2 linked regions of the Rhodohalobacter sp. SW132 genome follow. The protein of the gene in region 1 interacts with the protein of each later gene in a pairwise test. Links are inferred from orthologs where the notes say so. Each region holds a gene or a part of one and is shown on either strand. Other genes may lie near its edges.

Evidence for each region.
Region 2: the proteins of asd (region 1) and def interact in binary tests that used the Escherichia coli proteins (3 or more experiments, as listed by UniProt). The link is inferred for Rhodohalobacter sp. SW132 from one-to-one orthologs.

Annotation. Positions count from the first base shown.
Region 1 is NZ_QUOK01000008.1:238,287-241,524, forward strand. Bases 57-2,964 are described here. They hold asd (aspartate-semialdehyde dehydrogenase), read right to left. Parts: upstream 2,085-2,964; coding sequence 1,029-2,084; downstream 57-1,028. Other genes in these bases: DYD21_RS15335 (lamin tail domain-containing protein), read right to left, coding at 57-544; DYD21_RS15345 (glycine--tRNA ligase), read left to right, coding at 2,310-2,964. In the rest of the region: more of DYD21_RS15335, read right to left, coding at 1-56; more of DYD21_RS15345, read left to right, coding at 2,965-3,238.
Region 2 is NZ_QUOK01000009.1:45,037-48,178, forward strand. What follows is about bases 331-3,142. They hold def (peptide deformylase), read right to left. Parts: upstream 2,114-3,142; coding sequence 1,547-2,113; downstream 331-1,546. Other genes in these bases: fmt (methionyl-tRNA formyltransferase), read right to left, coding at 614-1,543; ruvX (Holliday junction resolvase RuvX), read right to left, coding at 2,117-2,551; DYD21_RS15605 (HU family DNA-binding protein), read right to left, coding at 2,552-2,878; DYD21_RS15610 (bifunctional (p)ppGpp synthetase/guanosine-3',5'-bis(diphosphate) 3'-pyrophosphohydrolase), read right to left, coding at 3,001-3,142. Outside these bases: DYD21_RS15585 (ankyrin repeat domain-containing protein), read right to left, coding at 1-204. UniProt on the Escherichia coli protein: Removes the formyl group from the N-terminal Met of newly synthesized proteins. Requires at least a dipeptide for an efficient rate of reaction. N-terminal L-methionine is a prerequisite for activity but the enzyme has broad specificity at other positions.

The sequences.
Region 1 (3,238 bases):
TCATCAGCAATCCAAAATATTCTGATGACTGATGAACAAGATCTGTGACCGGTTCCGCATCAGCTGCTGGAACTGAATCAAATCCTTCAGAAAGATAGAGCTGCCAGACACCGTCTTCCGACCGCGTAACGTTCACCCGGTACTCACCACCCTCCTGCAGCTCAGTTTCCGATTCAGTTAATACCGTTTGATTTCCATTGTCAAATCGAACCAGTTTCATTCGCCGGGGAGTATCGTTGTCACCCGTTCGTACCGCATAGCCATTCACGCTGCTTCCGTCCAAGTAATTGAGATCGGCCCGGTCGGCCATCAGAAAAATAAACGCGCGATTCAGGTTGGATGGATTGAACTCCTGCCGGATGTAAAATTCCCAGCTTCCGGTTGCAACTGCAGAGGGTGTTGCAATTTGAGTACGGCTGGGGTCGGGATTGGCGCTGAGCTGAAGAAGGGTATTGCCGTTTTCCACCGTAAATGAAAAATCATGAAGATCGCCCGTCCAGGCCGGGTTGCTGCTCAGATCCTGATCTTCGAACGTTTCGTGCATCACCAGAACCTGTGATTCAGCATGCTCAAAACAAAACAGCATACAAATAAGAATATACCAAACGTGTTTCATCTCGCCTGACCTCTCTCATCGGTTTTTAATTCTCTCTTCCTGGGGTAAAAAATAAAAGCCGGAGGATCAACCCCGGCTTTTTGAAGGACATTTGGGAAGTGTTGCTCTGTCACTCCCAAATTTGTCTACGTGTATCGTGTTCTCTGTATGTATGGTCCAAAAAACAGCAAACCCTTACAGATTTTTTTAAATCTTTTTTTCGCTGTTTAATGATCCTGGGAAAGGAAATGACCGCACATGAGCTCCGGTATTTTAAAAAACCTGTACCTTAACAGTGCGTGTTGTGCGTGGCAGGGTGCCCCGGCATTCGTCGGGACCGGAAAAGGCACCGGCAGGGTGCAGGGAAGTTGGCTGCGTCAACTTATGCCCTGACACACTGAATTCTGACACACTGCTTAACTGCATCTCCTGTTTACAGGTATTTTTTTCGCACCAGCAGTTCGGCGTTCAGAATGGCACCGCCGGCTGCTCCGCGCACGGTGTTGTGGGCCATCGCTACGTACGACAGATCCAGCACGTTCGAGGACCGCATTCGCCCGACTGAAGTGCGCATCCCTTTTTCGGCATCTGCATGCATACGGGGCTGGGGATACCGCTCATCATCATGATAAAATATCGGGTACTCCGGAGCCGATGGCAGATCCAGGTCCGCAATGGGGCTTTTCCAGTTTCTGTACAACTCTTTCACCTCTTCAGCGGAACCGGGTTTTTTCTTCAATCCAACCGTTACTGCAAGCATATGGCCGTTAATCACCGGAACACGTGTTGCCGTTGCCTGAACCGGGAAATCGGCATGGGTTAGTTTTCCATCTTCCAGGTTTCCAAGAAGTTTCAGAGGCTCAGCATGGATTTTAGGCTCTTCATCAGAGATCAGCGGGACCACATTTCCCAAAATATCGAGACTTGGCACTCCGGGATAACCCGCGCCGGAAATTGCCTGCATAGATGTGAGAATCACGCTTTCTACTCCATACTCATCAAACAGAGGCTTCAGCGATGTAGTTAGCGGAACCGCCACACAGTTGGGATTGGTGATAATCCATCCGGACCCATCTTCAGTAAATGATTGGGATTTTATCAGATCGATATGATCCGGGTTCACTTCCGGGATCAGCAACGGAACGGTTGGGTCGGTTCTGAAATTTTTGGCGTTGCTGATCACAGGAATTCCCGCCTCAGCAAATGCGCGCTCCACTTTTCCCGCAACAGAAGAATCAAGTCCTGAGAATACAAAATCAACATCGGGAAACTGGCCGGGTTCGCACTCTTTAACAGTCAGGCCCGATACAGATTCCGGCATTGCGGTAGCTTCGATCCAATTTGCGGCTTCGCGGTATGTTTTTCCTGCCGACCGGCTTGATGCTCCCAGGGATGTGATGTTAAACCAGGGGTGACCTTCAAGCAGCCGGATAAATTTTTGCCCCACAGCGCCGGTTGCGCCAAGTATTCCTACACGATAATCAGACATTGTATTCGTTCAGTTTTCGATGTTTAAAATTACAATTCAGAGATCTATTTGAACCGGCAACACTCTCACCGTATATAATTCGCGCGGTTTTTTGGACGGTTCAACTTCTGAATAGCTTTAAAAATAGGAAATCATTCAGACAATCGATTCATCAAAGGAGAGATTTTTGCTATCTTTGCAGGCTAATCGGAAATGTTAAACCAAAATCTGATCACAAACCGCACGATGTCCGAGAAAAATTTAGACAGCCTCGATAAAATTGTATCGCTCTCAAAATCAAAGGGATTCATCTACCAATCTTCCGATATTTACGGAGGTCTTGCTGCGGTTTACGATTACGGTCCGCTTGGTGCGGAATTGAAAAAGAATATCCGCGATCAATGGTGGAATGCCATGACGCGCAAGCACGATAATATCGTGGGGCTGGATGCGGCCATTTTCATGCATCCGAAAACATGGGAAGCGAGCGGCCACGTGGAGGGTTTCAACGACCCGATGATCGACGATAAACAGTCGAAAAAACGGTATCGCGCCGATATGCTGATTGAACAGCATATTCTTAAACTGCGTGAAAAAGGAAAAGAGGAGAAAGCCGACGAGCTTCAGCAGCAGCTCGATACCACCGGTACACGAAAAGGACTTTGTGAAGATCTCTACGATATCATTATGGAGGAGGAGATTCGTGCGCCGGAATCGGGTGCGTTTGACTGGACCGACGTTCGCCAGTTTAACCTGATGTTTAAAACACATTACGGCGCTACTTCTTCCGGCGATGATGATGCCATCTACCTCCGCCCGGAGACTGCGCAGGGAATTTTTGTGAACTATAAAAATGTGATGGATACCGCACGGGCCCAGGTACCCTTCGGTATTGCACAAATCGGAAAGGCATTCCGGAACGAGGTTGTTGCGCGTCAGTTTATTTTTCGGATGAGAGAGTTTGAACAGATGGAAATGCAATATTTTGTGAAGCCGGGTGATGATGAACAGAATTACGGCGACTGGCTTGAAAAGCGCCTGCAGTGGCACAAAGATATGGGAATCCGCGAGGAGAATCTGCGTGTGGCGGATCATCCCGAAGATAAACTGGCGCACTATGCGCGGGCTGCGGCCGACATCCAGTACCACTACCCGATCGGATGGCAGGAAGTGGA
Region 2 (3,142 bases), on another replicon or contig:
GCCCATTCTTGTCTGTACACCAGGATCGGCTCCGTTTTCAATCAGGTACTGAACAACATCCAGATGGCCGTTTTCGGCTGCAAAAATAAGCGCGCTCGAACCGTTCTTGTGAGTTTCGTTAAGATCGGCACCTTCGAGATGCAGATTCTTTACGGTTTCGAGATTTCCATCTTTAGCGGCTTGTAATAAGGGAGATGACTCCATGATGGCAAAATATTTTGTTTAAAAGTGAGGTCTTTATTTTTCAGAAAAATTCTGACGGTATATCTCAAATAAATTGATCTTAATCAACCGGTATCTGTAAAACTGCAAAATTTCTGCAATCAAACTGCAGTATAATCAGAATGCCGGAAACTATCATAACCAACAGATCTACTTTCTGAGGCAGTCAAAAAAGGGCGGTCAAGAAGAATATTCATCATCAATTCCGTCATGCCAAGTCCCGTCGATAGCATCTACTGCCTGTAACAGGGATAAGATACCTTCCGGCGGGCGATGTATTGATGGATTCAAAAAATGAGCGTATCCATCCACATAAAAGATTCCATAATGGAAATTGCAGGATACTCCTCTTTCGGACAGCCTCGTTGTTTTGGAACCGGATTTTAGTGAATCAACTTTCGTTAAGTATGATATTTGTTTCGAATCCGCGGCCAAACTCCGCTCCGCTGATCCGTTTCCCGCCCGGAAGCTGAACTTCTTTCAATTCAATCGACCCATCCCCGGTTCCGGCAAGGAGTTTTTCATCTTCAAACTTCAACTCCCCCTGTTTCAATCCGGCTTCCTGGTCAATAGCTGATTGGTAAACATTCATTTTCTTACCTTTATAGGTGCACCATGCAACTGGGAAAGGATTCAGACCGCGAATCAGGTTATGAATTTCTTGTGCAGGTTTTGCAAAATCAATTCTGGTGTTCTCTTTAAACAGTTTTGGGGCAGGGGTGGCTTTACTATGATCCTGAGCGTACGTCTCAAACTCGCCTTCTGCAATCAGGTTGGCGGACTGGACAATCAAATCTGCACCGTTTTGCATCAGTTTATTGTAGACATCCCCGGTGGTATCATTTTCGGAGATAACAACCCGGCTCTGCTTTAGAATTTCTCCGGTATCCACCTGCTGATCGAGGAAAAACACCGTACAGCCGGTCTCTTTTTCTCCATTGATCACCGCCCAGTGAATCGGTGCGGCGCCACGGTATGCCGGCAACAGCGAAGCGTGAAGATTAATAGATCCGATTGCGGGGATTTCCAGGAGGCGTTTCGGGAGTATCTTAAATGCAACCACCACAAAAAGATCGGGTTTGAGTGTTCGAAGGTCATCAGCGAGCTTCTCACTCTTCATATCATCGGCGTCGAGTGTTGGCAGGCCGAGCTCCTGTGCCCTTTTTTTGACAGCCGTTGGTTCGGGATCTCCCCTTCGGCGACGGCGCTTATCGCTTCCGCTAACCACGGTTAGAATATTATGACTCGATTTATGAAGCGCCTCAAGAGAAGGAACTGCGAAATCCGGCGATCCCATAAATATAATTCGCAATGGTTTCATCAACTACGCTTTGCTCATTTTCGAAACCAGAGGGTACTCCGTGGGCATCTCTCCGTTCTCTATTTTTTTTAACGCTGAGCGATGCAGGCGGGTTCGAAAACCACTCAGATAATCCAGGAACAGTACACCATCAAGATGGTCAAACTCATGCTGAATGATCCGTGACACCCATCCGCCAAAATCTTCCGTGTGCGACTCAAAATCACGGTCAAGATATTGAACTTTGATATCAACCGGACGTTTTACATCATCGCGAACGTCGGGAATGCTCAGGCACCCCTCTTCCATTTTCACTTTCTCCGGTGAAGTTTCAAGTATAACCGGGTTTATAAATACTTTTGGTCCGCGATCCGGCTCATCAAGTTCTTCGGTGATCACATCAGCATCCATTACAAAAAGCCGGTGAAGGAGTCCTACCTGAGGAGCGGCAAGCCCTACCCCGTTCGAATTGTACATCGTTTCAAACATATCACTGATCAGCTGCTGAAGCTCATCGCTGTTTTCTTGCAATTCTTTGGTTTTCTGGCGCAGCAGGGGGTCGTTGTAGGTAACGATTGGTAAAATCGACATATATCAGATATTCGGGTTTGAGTCTAAAAATTCCTGTAAAAGATAAGCAGCAGCTGCCTGATCCACACGTCCTTTTTCTTCCCTTTTCTTTTTTGGAACACCCGACTCGACCAGAATTTTGCGGGCTTTGCGTGAGGAATACCGTTCATCTTCCCGATGAATTTTGATATCCGGAAACTTCCTGCCCAGTTCCTTAATATACTCCTTCACCAATTCAGTGGAGTGTGTGGGGTCACCCTGGGGCGTGAGCGGCCAACCGACAACGATGCCTTCAATCGGTCCTTCCGACTCAACCTGCCGCCGCACCTCCTGAAAGCTCTCTTCTGGAGAAAAGGTACCGACAGGTGATGCAAAAGATTTAAACAGGTCAGATCTGGCAATTCCAACCCGTTTGCTGCCTACATCAATTCCAAGATATCTACCGTATGCGGCAGTCATTTAGTCATTGCTGCTCTCAAGTTCTTCGAGAGGAGTTTTCAGGAATTTCTTCAACCGTTTACTCGGCTTAAAATGAGTTTTTCTGTGAGCAGGCACATAGATTTCCTCATTGGTTTTCGGATTTCTGGCCCGGGGTTTAGCCTTGGTTTCTTTTACCTCAAAGACTCCAAAATCCCGTAACTCAATCCTGCATGTTGGATCTGCATCCATCATCTTTCCTCTTAGTGCGCCAATTACAGTATCTACCCATGGCTCGGCCTGATTTAAAGGCACATCCATTTCGTCTGCTACAGCTCGTACGATATCACGCTTTGTGTATGTCACCATCTTAATTTATTTAATTTTAAAACAAATACCTTTCTAACCTAAGCACTTTAAAAATAAAGACTTCGCATTAGAAAATTTATTAAATTTTTTTGATTAGGCTTATAGCCAACGTAAGAATTGTGTTATTCGTACCGCATTACATTTTTAACACCTTCAACCCTCTCCAGACGCTGTATAACACGTTCCAGATGATCCAGATCATTAATATAGACGGCAAGTATACCTTCAAACATACCACCTTCACTGCTTACGTTAATGCTTTTC